Regions from separate parts of the Streptomyces sp. NPDC059989 genome, predicted to be linked through region 2. Evidence: riboswitches for the same ligand, from Rfam matches in the RefSeq annotation. Region 2 holds a riboswitch; each other region holds the start of a gene.
What was found. A riboswitch is a leader RNA that binds a small molecule or an ion and turns the genes downstream of it on or off. The one in region 2 is predicted to bind cyclic di-AMP.
Positions count from the first base shown of each region.

Region 1: linked by a shared signal. The riboswitch ahead of ACFWBN_RS35320 (transglycosylase family protein) and the one ahead of ACFWBN_RS24175 (LysM peptidoglycan-binding domain-containing M23 family metallopeptidase) in region 2 are both predicted to bind cyclic di-AMP.
Region 3: linked by a shared signal. The riboswitch ahead of ACFWBN_RS09750 (M23 family metallopeptidase) and the one ahead of ACFWBN_RS24175 (LysM peptidoglycan-binding domain-containing M23 family metallopeptidase) in region 2 are both predicted to bind cyclic di-AMP.

Region 1 covers NZ_JBHWUO010000066.1:24,826-30,891, forward strand. Annotated here, with positions in the region: gene ACFWBN_RS35305 (globin domain-containing protein) at 1-616, opposite strand, end outside; gene ACFWBN_RS35310 (cytochrome P450) at 768-2,042, shown strand; gene ACFWBN_RS35315 (transglycosylase family protein) at 2,146-3,222, shown strand; cyclic di-AMP (ydaO/yuaA leader) riboswitch at 3,502-3,674, shown strand; gene ACFWBN_RS35320 (transglycosylase family protein) at 3,677-4,387, shown strand; gene eno (phosphopyruvate hydratase) at 4,640-5,926, shown strand; gene ACFWBN_RS35330 (septum formation initiator family protein) at 6,018-6,066, shown strand, end outside.
Region 2 covers NZ_JBHWUO010000027.1:106,185-112,250, reverse strand. Annotated here, with positions in the region: gene ACFWBN_RS24185 (MBL fold metallo-hydrolase) at 1-347, opposite strand, end outside; gene ACFWBN_RS24180 (SGNH/GDSL hydrolase family protein) at 457-1,242, opposite strand; gene ACFWBN_RS24175 (LysM peptidoglycan-binding domain-containing M23 family metallopeptidase) at 1,403-2,365, opposite strand; cyclic di-AMP (ydaO/yuaA leader) riboswitch at 2,370-2,578, opposite strand; gene ACFWBN_RS24170 (tyrosine-protein phosphatase) at 2,856-3,674, shown strand; gene ACFWBN_RS24165 (aspartate aminotransferase family protein) at 3,756-5,174, opposite strand; gene hpnH (adenosyl-hopene transferase HpnH) at 5,171-6,066, opposite strand, start outside.
Region 3 covers NZ_JBHWUO010000008.1:79,574-85,639, reverse strand. Annotated here, with positions in the region: gene ACFWBN_RS09765 (GNAT family N-acetyltransferase) at 1-1,467, opposite strand, end outside; gene ACFWBN_RS09760 (HPr family phosphocarrier protein) at 1,652-1,933, shown strand; gene ACFWBN_RS09755 (GntR family transcriptional regulator) at 2,152-2,829, opposite strand; gene ACFWBN_RS09750 (M23 family metallopeptidase) at 3,040-3,837, opposite strand; cyclic di-AMP (ydaO/yuaA leader) riboswitch at 3,850-4,009, opposite strand; gene ACFWBN_RS09745 (M16 family metallopeptidase) at 4,250-5,617, opposite strand; gene ACFWBN_RS09740 (M16 family metallopeptidase) at 5,638-6,066, opposite strand, start outside.

The sequences.
Region 1 (6,066 bases), on a different contig from region 2:
GGACCAGGGCGGTGCTGAGCCGCCCCCGCTCGATCCGGCTGACGTGCAGGTCGAGGGTGCCGTCGGGGCGCGGGGCGTTGCCGATCGAGTACGTGCGCCAGGTCGTCGGGACCCGTGCGCTGCTCACGCTCGCGTACTGGCCGGGGAGATAGGGGAAGGGGGCGTGAGGCCTGAGGGTCAGGACGCCGATGTCCTCCCCGTACCGGAGGTGGCGCACGACCTCCGCGTCCCACCACGGCGGGTCCTCGCTCGTGGCGGCTCCGGCCATCATCGCGTCGGCGATCACCTGGTACGCCTCGGTCCAGGCCTTCTCCACCTGGGGGGTCCAGGCCTCGCCGGAGGTTTCGGCGAGGGCCGCGATCAGGCTGGTGCCCACGGCGGCGTAGTGCTCGGGGCCCGCCAGGAACTTGCGGTGGTCGCGCCCGAGGTCGCGTAGATAGGGGACAAGGGTCTCGTTCTCCAGGTGGGCGATCACGTGTGTGAGCGCGGCGAAGAGCCGGTCCCGCTGGCGCTCCATGTCCTCGAAGGAGGCCGGGAAGAGTTCACGGATTGCGGGGTTGTGCCAGAAGAGGTGGGAGTAGAAGAACTTGACCGCGTGCTCGGCCCGTCTCTCCACTACCGCGAAGCTGCTTTTCAAGATCCGAACATCCACAAACCCGAAAGTAGGAATGTCGCACAAGGGGAGGTCAAGCGATGGCGGATCTACGGACAGCCGCGACGAACCACCCATATGGGATGGGGGTCGTGTGCCGGGATACGGTCATCGGGTGCACGAGCAGACCCCCGCAGCCCCAGCCGACCCCCCTTCCTCCCAGGGCCCGACCCTGTTCGACTGGGAGTTCGCGACCGACCCCTACCCGGCCTACGCATGGCTGCGCGAGCACTCCCCGGTGCACCGCACCAAGCTCCCCAGCGGGGTCGAGGCCTGGCTGGTGACCCGGTACGCCGACGCCCGCCAGGCCCTCGCCGACCAGCGGCTCAGCAAGAATCCGGCGCACCACGCGGAGCCCGCGCACGCCAAGGGCAAGACCGGGATCCCGGGGGAGCGCAAGGCGGAGCTGATGACGCATCTGCTCAACATCGACCCGCCGGACCACACCCGGCTGCGGCGGCTGGTGTCGAAGGCGTTCACCCCGCGCCGGGTCGCCGAGTTCACCCCGAGGGTGCAGGCGCTCACCGACCACCTCATCGAGCAGTTCCAGGAGAGGGGGGAGGCGGACCTCATCCACGAGTTCGCCTTCCCGCTCCCCATCTACGCCATCTGCGAGATGCTCGGTGTACCGCGCGAGGACCAGGACGACTTCCGCGACTGGGCCGGGATGATGATCCGCCACGGCGGCGGACCGCGCGGCGGAGTCGCCCGCTCCGTCAAGCAGATGCGCACGTACCTCGGGGAGCTCATCCATCGCAAAAGGGATGATCTGGGCGACGACCTGATCTCCGACCTGATCCGGGCGAGCGACCACGGCGACCACCTGACGGAGGGCGAGGCCACCGCCATGGCCTTCATCCTCCTCTTCGCCGGCTTCGAGACCACGGTCAATCTGATCGGAAATGGGCTGAATTCCCTGTTCATGAACCCGGATCAGCGCGAGCGCCTCCAGCTCTCGCTCGCCGCCGGGGAACGCGGCCTGCTGGAGACCGGGATCGAGGAGCTGCTGCGCTACGACGGCCCCGTGGAGCTCGCCACCTGGCGGTTCGCCACCGAGCCGCTGACCCTCGGCGGGCAGTCCATCGCGGCCGGAGACCCCGTCCTGGTGGTCCTCGCGGCCGCCGACCGGGACCCGGCCCGGTTCGCCGAGCCGGACACCCTCGACCTCGGACGCACCGACAACCAGCACCTCGGATACGGGCACGGCATCCACTACTGCCTGGGCGCTCCGCTCGCACGACTTGAGGGACAGACGGCGCTTGCGACTTTGCTCACGCGTCTGCCGGATCTGGAACTCGCCGTTCCGCCGGAAGACCTGCGCTGGCGCGGCGGACTGATCATGCGTGGCCTGCGCACTCTCCCGGTGCGCTTCACACCCCGAAACATTTGAGAGCCACCTGACCGGAAGTCAGTTCCCTGCCGAACTTGTGACATGAGTTCGAAGGCGGCTAGGTTCTGCCGTTACCCCGCCGTTATGCGAAAGGTGCAGCCTCATGCTTCCCGGGAACGGCCGCCACAGACGCCCCCGCCAGATCCCCGCGATCGTCGTCACCGCCGGAGTAACAGGCTCCGCGCTGGCCCTGCCGCTACTCGCCGCCACAAGCGCGAGCGCGGCAGACACGTCCACCTGGGACAAGGTCGCCGAATGCGAGAGTGGCGGCACGTGGAGCGCCAACTCCGGCAGCGGATCGTACGGCGGACTCCAGTTCACGCAGGAGGAGTGGCGCAACGCCGGCGGGCTCGACTTCGCCCAGCGGCCCGACCTCGCGAGCCGCTCGCAGCAGATAGCCGTGGCCGAGCGGGTGCTGGCCTCGCAGGGGCCCCAGGCGTGGCCGCTGTGCGCGGCGTCGGCCGGGCTGGACGCGCAGAGCCCCGCCGCGGCGGTGGACCCCGGCTTGCCGGGCGGCTCCCACACCGTCAGCCCCTCGGCGTCCCGCCCCGACGACAAGGTGCCCTCCACCGGACAGCACGAGCCGTCCACGGACTTCGGCGCGCCGAGCCACCCCGCCCCGAGCCCGTCCGAGAGCCCGTCGTTCGTGATCCCCGAGGGCCCCCTCGGGCCCTCCCTCGGACTGCCCGTCATGCCGTCGCCCGACGACCCCACCCCGGACCCGACGCTCCCGGTGGTCCCCACGGACCCGACCGCGCCTCCGGTCACCCCCGACCCGACGGCCCCGGTGCTCCCGGGCGGCCCGACCACGGACCCGGTGGACCCCACCGCCCCTCCGGTGAACCCGGCCGACCCGACGGCCCCCGCGACCCCGGGCGCCACGACCTCTCCGACGGCCCCGGGCGCCTCCGCCGAACCCACCGCCCCCGCCGCCCCGTCCGCCACCCCGGCGGAGGGCAACGGCAAGCACCGCGGTGCGCCCGCCGCCGAGACGCCCGCCACACCTGACGCCGCGTCGGACCCCAAGTACACGGTGCAGGCGGGCGACAGCCTGGCCACCATCGCGGTCGCCAAGGGGGTCAAGGGGGGCTGGAACGCCCTCTACGAGGCCAACGAGCAGGTCATCGGCCAGGACGCCGACCTGATCAAGCCCGGCCAGAATCTGGATCTAACCTCGTAATAGGGGCACTTAGGGCGGTCGGAAAGAGTTGATTGTCCGTTTTGATCAAGTGAGACATGTGTCTCTTCCGGTCAACTGGCGTGTCCCGCCCCGGGGCTTCCGCAAACCCCGCCCTCACCTGCGCAAACGTGCGTACGAGGGACGCAAGTAGGGGCCGTTTCCCCCCGATGTCGCTTGTTGAACATCGGGGGGAGGCCTGTCTACCTTCTGAATCGCCCGCCACCGCGGGCTCCTTCGACCGCATCGCCGAATCCTGCCGGCGGACGGAGGGAACAGTCGTCGCGTCAAGCGCCGAAGGCAGGAGCGGGGGAACCAAGGTAGGCGCCGGGAGCGGCCGTTGAGAGACGGTCACGCCACCGGCTAGGGGTTAAGCCGTGCGCTAGGTCGCACGACCGGGCAACTCACTCGCCCGAACCCGACAGCTCACCTCGTAGGCGTCGGTGAGGAGAAATCCATGCTGCTTTCCGGCAAGGGCAAGCACCGCCGCGGCTCCAAGGCCGTCCGCATCGTCACGCTCGCCGGTGTCGCCGGTGTGGCTGTCGCCGCCCCCCTGATGGCCGCGGGCACCGCCAGCGCCGCCACCGCTTCCCAGTGGGACAAGGTCGCGCAGTGCGAGTCCGGCGGCAACTGGTCCATCAACACGGGCAACGGCTACTACGGCGGCCTGCAGTTCTCGTCCTCGACGTGGGCCGCGTACGGCGGCAAGGCGTACGCCGCCCAGGCCAACCAGGCCTCGAAGTCCCAGCAGATAGCCATCGCCGAGAAGGTCCTCAAGGGCCAGGGCAAGGGCGCCTGGCCGTCCTGCGGCGTCGGCCTGACCAACTCCTCGTACGACGGCGGCTCGGCCGAGGCCCCCGCCAAGCCGAAGACCGAGCAGAAGGCCGCTCCCAAGAAGGAGCAGAAGGCCGCGCCGAAGACCGAGCAGAAGGCCGCGCCCAAGAAGGAGACCCCGCGCTCCGAGGCCCCGGCCGCCAGCCGCTCCGAGCGCACCGAGGCCCCCAAGACCGGCAACGGCTCCTACGAGGTCAAGGCCGGCGACACCCTCAGCACCATCGCCGAGGCCAACGGCGTCAAGGGCGGCTGGGAGAAGGTCTTCGAGCTGAACAAGGACATCGTTTCGGACGCCGACCTGATCTTCCCGGGTCAGAAGCTGAAGCTCAGCTGAACAGTGCGGCAATAGCCGCGCCCCCCACCGCCCGGCGCGTTTCCCCCCACGCGCCGGGCGGCGGCGTTTGCCCAGGTGGCTGACCGACGATCAAGAGTCCTATGTCATGGAAGAGGGGTATTCGGGCCCTTTTTCGTCCCAGGACCCGGGCGGTCGGCCGACCGAGTGCCCGGAGGCGGTTAGGCTCTAGTCGGCGCAGGCCATCCCACGGCCTGACGCCACCGCACACCCAGCGTCACATCCCAGAAGGAGATGCTCGTGCCGTCCATCGACGTCGTCGTAGCCCGGGAAATCCTGGACTCCCGAGGCAACCCCACGGTCGAGGTCGAGGTGGGCCTCGACGATGGCAGCACCGGCCGTGCTGCAGTTCCGTCCGGCGCCTCCACCGGTGCATTCGAGGCCATCGAGCTCCGTGACGGTGACCCCAACCGTTACTTCGGCAAGGGTGTCGAGAAGGCCGTCCTCGCCGTCATCGAGCAGATCGGGCCGGAGCTCGTCGGCTACGACGCCACCGAGCAGCGGCTGATCGACCAGGCCATGTTCGACCTGGACGCCACCGACAACAAGGGCTCGCTCGGCGCCAACGCCATCCTCGGCGTCTCCCTCGCCGTCGCGCACGCCGCGTCCGAGGCCTCGGACCTTCCGCTCTTCCGCTACCTCGGCGGTCCGAACGCGCACCTGCTGCCCGTTCCGATGATGAACATCCTCAACGGTGGGTCGCACGCCGACTCCAACGTCGACATCCAGGAGTTCATGATCGCCCCGATCGGCGCGGAGTCCTTCTCCGAGGCGCTGCGCTGGGGTGCCGAGGTCTACCACACCCTCAAGAAGGTCCTGCACACCAAGGGCCTCTCCACCGGCCTGGGCGACGAGGGCGGCTTCGCCCCGAACCTGGAGTCCAACCGCGCCGCGCTCGACCTCATCGTCGAGGCCATCAAGCAGGCCGGCTACACCCCGGGCAAGGACGTCGCGCTCGCGCTCGACGTCGCCGCGTCCGAGTTCTACAAGGACGGCAAGTACGAGTTCGAGGGCCAGTCCCGCTCGGCCGCCGAGATGACCGACTACTACGCCGAGCTCGTCGAGGCGTACCCGCTGGTCTCCATCGAGGACCCGCTGTTCGAGGACGACTGGGCCGGCTGGAAGACCATCACCGACCGCCTGGGCGCCAAGGTCCAGATCGTCGGCGACGACCTCTTCGTCACCAACCCCGAGCGCCTGGCCCGCGGCATCGAGGAGGGCTCCGCGAACGCCCTGCTCGTGAAGGTGAACCAGATCGGTTCGCTGACCGAGACCCTGGACGCCGTCGAGATGGCCCAGCGCAACGGCTTCAAGTGCATGATGTCGCACCGTTCCGGTGAGACCGAGGACGTCACCATCGCCGACCTCGCCGTCGCCGTGAACTGCGGTCAGATCAAGACCGGCGCCCCGGCCCGCTCGGACCGCGTCGCCAAGTACAACCAGCTGCTGCGCATCGAGGAGATCCTCGACGACGCCGCCGTGTACGCGGGCCGCAGCGCCTTCCCGCGCTTCAAGGGCTGAGCCTTCGCCTAGCCTCCCTGCGTCCCCGCACTCGGTCCCGTACCGTGTGCGGGGACGTAGTGCGTAGTGCGTACAAGGGGAGGCGGGATCAATGGCCGGGAACCGGGATCGGTTCTCCACCTTCTCGACCGCGACCAGGC
Region 2 (6,066 bases):
AGCACCCGGCGCCCGTCGATCTCCGCGAGCACGCTGGAGTGGCCCATCCAGGTCAGCCGCAGCCCGCTGACCGGCGGCTTCGCCAGCTCCGCGAGGGTGGTCGGGTACACGGGGATCGGCGCGCCGGGGCTGCGCCGGAGGCGCTGCTCCTTGTGGAAGTAGATCTTGGCGAACTCCTTCATCGACCCGGAGGGCCTGGTCCGGGCGCCGACCGGGTTCTGGAAGACGCCGTCGGCGAAGTTCGGCGAGCGGCGGATCCGCTCCAGCCGGGCGCCGGACGGGTCCGCGCCGAAGGCTTCGGGCCGCAGGGCACGCAGCCGAGGGCGCAGGGGACTGGAGCCGGTCAAGGCGCCTCCTGGGAGGAAGGGGTCGGGATGGTCGTCGGTCTACGACCATCCCAACGCACACGTGCCCCGAAGGATTCCGCTTGCGGCCCCCGCTCCCCTCCCGCCCCGCCTACAGCGGCAGCAGATCCGGTCGCTTCGCCTCCACGTGGTCTCCGGAGGACTCCCCGCGCAGCCTCCGGCCGATCCACGGCACCAGGTGCTCGCGCGCCCACTGGATGTTGTCCCGGGTCACGTCGACCGAGCCGCGCGGCCGCTGCGGCGGCCACGGCTGGTCGGGGTCGGTGGGCACCTCCAGCCCGAGCACCTGCGCGGCGCGCAGCGCGACCCGGGTGTGCCCCTCGGGCGACAGGTGCAGCCGGTCCGCGTCCCAGGCCCGCCGGTCCTGTACGGACTTCAGCGACCAGAGGTCGAGCACCGGGCAGTCGTAGCGGTCGGCGATGGCGCGGACGTGCGCGCTGTACGTCGCCACCTTGCCCCGGAGGTGCTTGAGGACCGGCACGCCCCGGGTGTCGAAGCCGGTGGTGATCATGACCTGGCCGACGGCCCCGGTGAGGTCGGCGACGGCCGCCTCGAACCGCTCCGCCACGTCGTCGGGGTCGCTGCCGGGCCGGATGATGTCGTTGCCGCCCGCGCAGAAGCTCACGAGGTCCGGGGCGAGCTCCTTGGCCCGCGGGACCTGTTCGGCCACGATCTGGTCGAGGAGCCGGCCGCGCACGGCCAGGTTCGCATAGCGGAAGTCGTGCTCGTCCCGCCGATCGGCCAGGAGCACGGCGAGCCGGTCCGCCCAGCCGAGATAGGAGTCACCGGGCCCCGGGTCCCCCACGCCTTCGGTGAAGCTGTCCCCGATCGCCGCGTACGAGCCGATGGTCTTGAATGTCGTCGTCGTCGCTGCCACGACAACATCCTTCACTCCCGTAACCAACCTACGCCAACGTAATGAGGGGTTGACGGACCGTGATCTATACCACCCGGGGGATAAGGAATAAGTACACGTGAGGCCGGGACCCCCTCGGGTCCCGGCCTGACGTGTGTCCGTGCGCCGACGGCGGGTGCCGTCAGATGCTGACGCCCTTGGTGCGGAGGTAGGCGAGCGGGTCGATGTCCGAGCCGTAGGACGGGCCCGTACGGATCTCGAAGTGCAGGTGCGGGCCGGTCGAGTTGCCCGTGGAGCCGGAGAGGCCGATGCTCTGGCCGGCGGTGACGCTCTGGCCCACCGAGACGGCGAGCGAGGACAGGTGGCCGTACTGCGAGTACTTGCCGTCCGCGTGCCGGATGACGACCTCGTTGCCGTACGAGCCGCCCCATCCGGCGGAGACCACGGTGCCCGCGCCGACGGCCTTGACGGTGGTGCCGGAGCTCGCGATGAAGTCCACACCGGTGTGGTAGCCGGAGGACCACATGGCGCCGGAGGCCTTGTACTGGGTGGAGATCCCGCCGCCCACGGGGGCCACGAAGCCGGCGGCGCTCGGGGCCTTCGCCCCGGTGGACGAACCGGTGCTCTTCGGCTTCTGAGCCTGCTTCGGCTGCGGGGCGACGGGCGCCGGCGCGTCCTGCTCGGCGGCCTCGTCGGCGGGGGCCTCGGCCGGCGCGGGGGCCTCGGCCGGGGCGGACTCGGCGGCCGGAGCGGCCTCGCCCTTCGCGCCGAGCGTCAGCTTCAGGCCGGGGTGGATGAGGGAGGGGTTGGTGCCGACGGCCTCGCGGTTGTCGGCGTACAGCTGCTCCCAGCCGCCGGACAGGTGGCGCTCGGCGGCGATCTTGGAGAGGTAGTCGCCCGGCACGACCGTGTACACGGTCGGCGCGGCCTGGAGCGCGGCCGGAACCTGCGGGGCCGCGGCCGGAGCGACGGCGGGGGCCACCGCGGGAGCCGTGGCCGGAGCCGCGGCGGGGGTGCCGGCCGCCTGGGCGCCGGCGGCGCCCATCAGCGGCAGCGCGAGGGCCGCGCCACCGGTGCCTGCGGCGGCGAAACCGCGGGATATCGAAAGGGACTTGGGACGGCGGTGCTTACCCTTTGCAGGCATGGCGAATTCCTCTCCGGCGCCTGCGAGGTGAGCTGTCGGGTTCGGACTGGAGATGTCCGGCCGCACATGAACGGAACATGTACGGCTTCACCCCGAGCCGTCCCGGAATCAAACATCCGGGTCGGCGGCTTACCTGGTTCCCCCGCTCCTGCCGCGCGCGTGAATAGTCGGGTGCGGTTCCCGGGCGGCGGCAGGATTCGGCGGTCCACCCGGATCGATCGCGAAGGTAATCGAGTTCGGCCGCACCTAACAAGCCATGAATTCCCTGACGGAATCACAGGGATGAGGGATCAACGGAATTCCGGTCACCCTCTGTCCATTCCCCACCGTCAACAACCGCCCCGGCCGGGCCTTTCGGCTTTAGCGATCAGGCACTCACGGTCACCGTATGATCTGGCTCACGGGGACGTGCCCGATCTCGCCTCCGCTCATGGCAAGTTGGCGCCAAGTAGTGTAATTCGGACACCCTACGACGAAGCGGAGGAGTTCCTTGACCCAGCAGATACCCCCGGCCCCGCCGGTGAGTCCGCAGCCGGAGCCGGAGTTGACCGGAGTGCGCAATTTCCGCGATGTGGGTGGATTGCCGACATCCGACGGGCGAAGGGTCAGGACGGGACGACTGTTCCGAAGCGGACATCTCGCACATGCCACCGAAACCGATGCAGAGTTCCTCGGTTCGCTCGGACTGCACACCGTCTTCGACTTCCGCAACGCGGCCGACCACTCCCTGGAAGGGCCGGACGTCGCACTGCCGGGCGTGCGCAACGTCAACATCCCGCTGTCGGATCCGGCCGACGGCCGGGAGTTCTGGAAGATGGTCCGCGACGGCGACCTCGACCAGCTCCGCTCGCTCCTGGGCGACGGAAAGGCCGCGGCCCGGATGTCGAACTCCTACCGCGGGATGATCCGGCACCGCACCGCCGAGCACAGCCGGGTGGTGCACGCCCTCGCCGAGGACAGCGTCCCGGCCCTGATGCACTGCGCCGCCGGCAAGGACCGGGCGGGCCTGTCGATCGCCGTCACCCTGCTCGCGCTCGGCGTCCCGCGCGAGGCGATCGTGGCGGACTACCTGGAGTCGAACGCCCCGCACAACCGCTACCGGGTACGCCGCAGCAGCGAGTCGGCCGAGGCCCGCTCCCCCGAGGTGATGGAGCTGCTGGCGCCGCTCTTCGACGCCCGCGCCGAGTACCTGACGGCCGCCTTCGACACCATCGACGAGCACTGGGGCGGCGTGGACCGCTACCTGGAGCAGGGCCTCGGGCTCACCCCCGAGGCGCTCGACCGCCTCCGCGGCCGGCTGCTCGACTGAGGACCGGGCCGGAGGGGCGCGCGAAGCGCCCCTCCGGCCCAGCTGTACGTCGCGACTCCCCCACAGGGCCCCGGCAGGCCGTCACCGGTTGCCGACGGCCTGCTTCACCAGCGTCCTGCCGAAGTCCCACATCAGCCCCGAGCCGCCGTGCGCCTCGTCCATGACCTCGCGGAAGGCGCCGACGAACCGGTCGACGTCCCGCTCGTCCACGATCAGCGGCGGAATGAGCTTGATGACCTCCAGGTGATCTCCTGACACCTGGGTGAGGATCCGGTGCTTCTGCAGCAGCGGCACCACGACCATCTGGGCGAAGAGCCCCTTGCGGGCCGCCTGGAGCATGGTCCACCGGCTGCGCAGCCCCAGCGAGGACGGCCGGCCGAACTCGATGCCGATCATCAGCCCGCGCCCCCGCACCTCGTGCAGCAGCTCGTACTCGTCCACCAGGGCCGCGAGCCGCCCGCGCAGCAGGTCGCCCATCGCCCGGGCGTTGGCCACGACCTCCTCGTCCTCCATGACGGACAGCACCGCAAGCCCGGCCGCCATCGCCTGCGCGTTGGAGCCGAAGCTCGCGGAGTGCACGAGGACCCGGTCCATGGACGAGTAGACCTTCTTGAAGATCCAGTCCTTGCCCAGGGTCGCGCCGACCGGCACGTAGCCGCCCGACAGCGCCTTGGCCACGCAGACCAGGTCCGGCTCCACCCCCGGCTCGTGCTGGTACGCGTAGAAGTCCCCGGTGCGTCCGAGGCCGGTCTGCACCTCGTCCGCGATCAGCAGCGCCTTGTGGCGGCGCAGCAGCTCCTGCGCGGCGAGCAGGAATCCGGGCGGGGCGGCCAGCACGCCCTTGCCCTGGATCGGTTCGACGACGAAGGCGGCCACGTCCCCGCGCTTCAGCTCCTGCTCCAGGGCGGCCAGGTCGCCGAGCGCGATCTTCGTGTCGGGGAGCAGGGGCGCGAAGCCGTCCCGGAAGCCGCCCTCCCCGTTCACCGACAGCGACCCCGTGGTGAGCCCGTGGAAGGCGTGGTCGCAGTAGAGGATCCTGGGCCGCCCGGTGGCGTACCGGGCGAACTTCAGGGCCGTCTCCACCGCCTCGGTGCCGCTGTTGCCGAAGAAGACCCGGTCCAGGTGCGGGCTGTACGAGAGCAGCTTCTCGGCCAGCAGCCCGGGCAGCGGCTGGCAGTCGAAGCGGGTGAGGTCGGCGAGCTGGGCGTCCAGGACGTCGTGCAGCGCGCGGCGGACCACCGGGTGGTGCCGGCCCAGGCCCATCACCCCGAAGCCGGCCAGCATGTCGAGGTAGTCGTTGCCCTCGGCATCCCAGAAGTGGGCGCCCTCGGCCCGTTCGTAGACCTTGTCGAAGCCGATGGTGTGCAGCATCCGGGGGAGCTGGTGGTTGAGGTGGCGGGCGTGGAGTTCGTAGCGCTCCCCGCCGCGCTCGGCCAGCAGGGCGCCGAGGTCGAAGCCCTTGCCCCGGCCGCCCTCCTCCCCCTGTCCGGCCGGCGTCATGCCGACTTCTCCCGGTTCCCGCCGATCGTCTCCCGGGCCGCGCGCAGGGACTCCTTGAGGGAGCCCATGGTGGCGAGGACGGCGGTGGGCTCGTAGCCGCAGTGCGCCATGCAGTTCGCGCAGCGCGGGTCCTTGCCGCGGCCGTACTTGCTCCAGTCGGTGTCGTTGATGAGTTCCCGGTAGGTGGGCACGTAGCCGTCGCTCATCAGGTAGCAGGGGCGCTGCCAGCCGAAGAGGGAGTAATTCGGAATGGCCCAGGCCGTGCAGGGGAAATCGGCCTTTCCTTCCAGGAAGTCGAGGAAGAGCGGCGAGTGGTTGAGCCGCCACCGCCTGCGGTTGCCGCCCGCGAAGGCCTTCTTGAAGAGTTCGCGGGTCTGTTCGACGCCGAGGAAATGCTCCTGGTCGGGGGCCTTTTCGTAGGCGTAGGCCGGCGAGATCATCATCTCGTCCACCTGGAGGTCGTCATTGAGGTAGTTGAGCACCTCGATGATGGTCTGCGGGGTGTCCGTGTTGAAGAAGGTGGAGTTGGTGGTCACCCGGAATCCGCGCCGCTTCGCCTCCTTGATGGCCGCGACCGCCTCGTCGAAGACGCCTTCCTTGGCCACCGACTCGTCGTGGCGTTCGCGCAGGCCGTCGATGTGCACGGCGAAGGCGAAATACGGGGACGGGGTGAACTTCTCGATCTTCTTGCGCAGGAGCATCGCATTGGTGCAGAGGAATACATACTTCCGCTTGGCCACCAACTGGCGCACGATCTCGTGGATCTGCGGGTGCATCAAGGGCTCGCCGCCCGCGATGGACACCATGGGCGCGCCGGACTCCAGCACGGCCCCGACCGCCTGGGCGACCGGCATGCGCTGCTTGAGCACCCCGGCCGGATGCTGGATCTTCC
Region 3 (6,066 bases), on a different contig from region 2:
GCCGACGTCCACCAGCTCCGTCACGGTGTCGACCCGGATCACGCCGGCCTGGCGCAGCAGGTCGGAGACGGTGGCGTCCGGCAGCCGGGTGTCCGGGACGACGTGCCCGGCCGGGGTGTGGCGGCCGCCCCTGGCGACGACCACCGGCTTGACGGCGGCCGTCCGGCGGGCGAGGCGGGTGAACTTCCGCGGATTGCCCAGGGTTTCCAGGTACATGAGGGCGACGTCCGTCGCCTCGTCGTCGTACCAGTACTGGAGGATGTCGTTTCCGGAGACGTCGGCCCGGTTCCCCGCCGATACGAAGGAGGACAGCCCCTCCCCGCGCCGCAGCAGGGCGGAGAGCAGGGCGATCCCGATCGCCCCGGACTGCGTGAACAGGCCGGTCCGGCCGCGCACCGGCATCGGCGCGGGGGTCAGCGAGGCGTTGAGCTCCACCTCCGGCGCGGTGTTGATCACCCCGTAGGCGTTCGGACCGATCAGCCGCATCCCGTACGAGCGCACCTGGCGCACCAGTTCGCGCTGGCGGGCGAGTCCGTCCGGTCCGCTCTCGCCGTATCCGGCGGACAGTACGACGAGCCCCTGGACCCCGTGCTCCCCGCAGGCGGCGACCGCCTCGGGGACCCGGTCGGCCGGGACGGCGATCACGGCGAGGTCGACGGGGGCGCCGATGGCGCCGATCGCGGGGTAGGCCCGTACGCCGTCGAGCAGATCGCGGGTGACCGCCTCGTTGACGGCGTAGAGGTGGCCGTGGAAGCCGCTGTCGCGCAGGTTGCGCAGGGCGGCCGCGCCCACGCCCGCGAGGGAGCGGCTGACGCCGACCACCGCCACCGAGCCGGGGGCCAGCAGCCGCTGCACCGAGCGGGCCTCGGCGCGCTGTTCGCGGGCGCGCTGGACGGCGAGGGACTCGGCGGTGGGTTCGAGGTCGAGGGTGAGGTGGACGGAGCCGTCCTCGAAGCTGCGCTTCTGCTCGTAGCCGACGTCCGTGAACACCTTGATCATCTTGGTGTTGGCGGGCAGCACCTCGGCGGCGAACCGGCGGATGCCCCGCTCCCGGGCCACCGCGCCGATGTGTTCGAGGAGCGCGGAGGCCACCCCGCGGCCCTGGTGGGCGTCCTGGACGAGGAAGGCGACCTCGGCCTCGTCGGAGGGCCCGGTGGCGGCCCGGCCGTCGGCGCCGATGCGGTCGTAGCGGACCGTGCCGATGAACTCCCCGCCGATGGTCGCGGCGAGGCCGACGCGGTCCACGTAGTCGTGGTGCGTGAAGCGGTGCACGTCGCGGTCGGAGAGCCGGGGATAGGGGGCGAAGAAGCGGTAGTACTTCGACTCGTCCGAGACCTGCTCGTAGAAGCTGACCAGGCGGCCCGCGTCCGCGGTGGTGATGGGCCTGATCCGGGCGGTGCCGCCGTCGCGCAGGACGACGTCCGCTTCCCAGTGGGCCGGGTACGAGGGATCCGACTCGGTGGTCATGCGGCGATCTTAAGGCCAGGACTGGCCGAATAGCTCCTGCGCGGCGCATCGAGCAAGCTAGGGCAAACCAGTGCAAGCTGGGGAAGGTCGAACGGCGGAGGATTGGGGCCGAAGGTCGGTCGGAGCATTCCGGGCGTCGTGAGAGACTGGTCTAGACAACCGTAAGAACCTGAAGGGCATCACCATGGCAGAGCGCCGCGTCAACGTCGGCTGGGCCGAGGGCCTGCACGCTCGTCCCGCCTCGATCTTCGTCCGTGCGACGACCGCTTCCGGCGTCCCGGTGACCATCGCGAAGGCCGGCGGCGACCCCGTCAACGCCGCTTCCATGCTGGCGGTTCTGGGCCTGGGCGCCCAGGGCGGCGAGGAGATCGTCCTCGCGTCCGACGCCGACGGCGCGGAGGTCGCGCTGGACCGCCTCGCGAAGCTGGTCGCCGAGGGTCTCGAAGAGCTTCCCGAGACCGTCTGACCCTTCGGGTCGGGTTCGACCTCACGCAGTCCACGCGGCGAAGCCGTGGTCACCGGAGTTCCGGGGGCCACGGCTTCGCTGTTTCCGCGACGGAATATCCGGGCCGGCGGAAATAAGGCAGCACCTGAATTCGGCTCCGCGAAATCCGGCTCCGCGGGAATGCGGAACGGCCGGGCCGCTAATTCGCGCCGATACCGGTCCTTTGTATACGGGCTCTGTTAATGCCGGCCGCTCGACATGTTTACGGCAGGTTGCGAAGTGCTCACCACGGTCCGGAGCCGCAGCCGGTGCGCGCCCGCCGCCCGGTCGGCGTGCATCGCGGTCAGCGCCCGGGCCCGTTCCGCGTCCCCGCGCGCCACCGCGTCCACGATCGCGCCGTGCTCCGCCCAGGACTCCACCGGCCGGACCGGCGCCTCCACCACGTACATCCACGCGACCTTGTGCCGCATCTGGGTGAGCAGCGCGATCAGCCCGGGGCTGCCGGAGGCCTGGGCGAGGGTCTCGTGGAACCAGCCCCCCAGGGACCGCAGGTCCTCCCCCTGGCCCCGCCTGGCCCGTTCCTGGCCCAGCCTGACCAGTCCGCGCAACACCTTGAGGTGGGCCTCGGTGCGCCGCCTGGCGGCCCTGGCGGCGGCGAGGGGCTCCAGCAGCATCCGCAGCTCCAGCAGGTCGGCGGCCTCCTGCTCGGTCGGCTCGGCCACGCAGGCACCCGCGTGCCGGCGCGTGGTGACGAACCCCTCGGACTCCAGGGTCCGCAGCGCCTCGCGGACGGGGACGCGCGAGACCCCGTACCGGCGGGCCAGCACCTCCTCGGTGAGTCTGCCGCCCGGTTCGAAGACCCCGGAGACGATGTCGTCGCGAATTGCCGTGCATACCGCGTGCGCAGGAATACGCAAGACCGAACCTCCGCCTATTTCCGACTCGCACCCTCATTGGACACGCGTGCGCGTGCTGCGACTCTATTGCAACACACGATAATTTCCGAGAGCGGTCGAGAATGCGAAACATTTGCACGCGGACAACGCGAAGGCCCCGGCTCGGGGAGCCGGGGCCTTCGGTGAAGCGGCGAAGCGGTGGTGCGGTCCGCGGACGCGGGCGCCTTCGGGTCAGAGGCTGACGCCGTGCGAGCGCAGGTACGAGACCGGGTCGATGTCCGAACCGTACTGGGAGCCGGTGCGGGCCTCGAAGTGCAGGTGCGGGCCGCTGGAGTTGCCGGTGGAGCCCGACAGGCCGATCTGCTGGCCCGGGGTCACCTGCTGGCCGACGGAGACGCTCAGCGAGGACATGTGCCCGTACTGGGTGTAGGTGCCGTCGTTGTGCTTGATGACGACGTTGTTGCCGTACGCACCGCCCCAGCCGGCCTCGACGACGGTACCGGCGCCCACCGCGTGGACGGAGGTGCCGGAGGCGGCGTGGAAGTCGATGCCGGTGTGGCTGCCGGAAGACCACATGCCGCCGCCCGCGTGGTACTGCGTGCTGACGTACGAGCCGTCGACCGGGGCGACGAAGGTGTTGAGGCGCTTGCGCTCCTCCTCGCGGGCGGCGCGCTCGGCGGCCTCGCGCTCGGCCTTCGCCTTGGCCTCGGCGAGGCGCTTGGCCTCGGAGGCCCGCTGCTTGGCGTCGGCCTCGGCCTGCGCCTGCGCGGCGGCGTGCTCGGCGGCGCGCTGCTGGGAGGCGGCCTGGTCCTCGATGTCGCCGGCGAGCTCCTCGGCGACGACGACGGCGTCCAGCCCGTTGTCCTGGATGGTGTTGCCGCTGCCGCTGTCCGCGGCGAAGGCCGGACCGGCCAGGGAGCCGACGACGCCCGTGGTGGCGAGGGCGGCGATGCCGGCGTAACCGGCGGTCTTGCGGCTCAGACGACTGGAACCACGGTGCTTACCGGCGGCACGACTGCCAAACGCCATGAAGGGGTTGATCCTTTCCTTCCCTCTCGCCTACCGGGTTAGCTGACGGGTTCGGAGCAGGAAGGTCTCCTACGGGCCTCCTCTTGCGAGGCGGTCCGATTCACCCCAGGGACTGATGTGGGTCCCCGGCTCCCCAGGCTCGCGCCTGACGGGGACTCGGCGATCGCTGCCCGGTGCCGCGGATGCGGCGGGTACAACTGACGGACAGCACGGCCGACGCTAGGCGGATCATCAGTCAATCGCCAAACAGACACGCCTTTTTGTTGCGTACGCCACATCACATACAAGCAACCACACCATCAAACGGACAAAAGGGGCCCCGGCGGGCAAGCCGCCGGGGCCCCTCACGCCGATCGCGGATCGGCCTTCAATTGACCTTCGGTCCGGCGCCAGTTGGACGCCGGCCGAAACGTCAGTTGGTGACGACGCTCACGTCGCCGATACCGAGCGCCCGCACCGGTGCCTCGATCTGCGAGGCGTCGCCCACGAGGATCGTGACCAGCCGGTCCGCCGGGAAGGCGGCCACGACCGCGGAAGTCGCCTCCACCGTGCCGGTCGCGGCGAGCTGCGCGTACAACTGCGCCTGGTAGTCGTCCGGCAGCTCCTGCTCGACCTGGTCGGCCAGGGTGCCGGCGACCGAGGCCGCCGTCTCGAACTTCAGCGGGGCCACGCCCACCAAGTTCTGTACCGCCACGTCCCGTTCGGCGTCGGTCAGGCCGCCCTCCGCGAGGGTGCGCAGCACCTTCCAGAGGTCGTCCAGCGCCGGGCCGGTGTTCGGGGTGTCCACCGAGCCGCTGATGGCGAGCATCGAGGCGCCCTTGCCGTCGGCGGTCGAGCGCAGGACCTGGCCGAAGGAGCGCACGCCGTAGGTGTAGCCCTTCTCCTCGCGCAGCACCTTGTCCAGGCGGGAGGTGAGGGTGCCGCCCAGGCAGTAGGTGCCGAGCACCTGGGCCGCCCAGACCCGGTCGTGCCGGTCGGGCCCGATCCGGCCGATCAGCAGCTGGGTCTGGACCGCGCCGGGGCGGTCCACGATGACCACGCGGCCGGTGTCGTCGGCGGTCACCGGGGGCACCGGCAGGGCATCGGCGAAGTTGCCCGTCCAGGTGCCCAGGGTGTCCGCCAGCACGGCGTCCAGGTCGATCCCGGTCAGGTCGCCGACGACCACCGCGGTGGCGGTGGCGGGGCGCACGTGGGCCTCGTAGAAGGCGCGTACGGCGGCGGAGTCGATCCGGGCGACCGTCTCCTCGGTGCCCTGGCGCGGGCGGGACATCCGCAGGGAGGCCGGGAAGAGCTCTTTGGAGAGCTGCTTGGCGGCGCGGCGCTGCGGGTTGGCCAGCTCGTGCGGGATCTCGTCGAGCCGGTTGCGCACCAGCCGGTCGACCTCGGAGTCCGCGAAGGCGGGGGCGCGCAGTGCCTCGGCGAGCAGGCCCAGCGCCTTGTGCAGGCGGGAGGCGGGGACCTCCAGGGAGACCCGGATGCCCGGGTGGTCGGCGTGCGCGTCGAGGGTGGCGCCGCAGCGCTCCAGCTCGGCCGCGAACTCCTCGGCGGAGTGCTTGTCGGTGCCCTCGGACAGCGCGCGGGCCATGATGGTCGCGACCCCGTCCAGGCCCTCGGGCTCCGCGTCGAGCGGGGCGGCGAGGTTGACCTCGACGGCGACGACCTGCTGGCCTGGGCGGTGGCAGCGCAGCAGGGTCAGGCCGTTGGACAGGGCGCCGCGCTCGGGGGCCGGGAAGGCCCACGGCTGCGGCTCGCCGGCCTGCGGCCGCGGGTGGAAGGTCATCGTGACGGCTGCGGTGTCGCTCACTGCTCCGCCCCCTCGTTCTCGTCGGACTCGGCGTTCTCGTCGGACGCTTCGGACGCTTCGGACGCTTCGGACACCGGCAGCGGCTCGTAGACCAGCACCGCGCGGTTGTCCGGGCGCAGCCGGGCCGCCGCCACGGCCTGCACCTCCTCGGCCGTGATGTCCAGGACGCGCTGTACGGCGGTCAGCGCCAGCTGCGGGTCGCCGAACAGGACCGCGAAGCGGCACAGTTCGTCGGCGCGGCCGGCCACCGTGCTCAGCCGGTCCAGCCACTCCCGCTCCAGCTGCGCCTGGGCGCGCTCCATCTCCTCGGCGGTGGGGCCCTCGGCGGCGAACCGCGCGAGCTCCTCGTCCACGGCCGCCTCGATGTCGGGCACCTCGACCCCGCCGGAGGTCTTCACGTCCAGCCAGCCCAGCGAGGGCGCGCC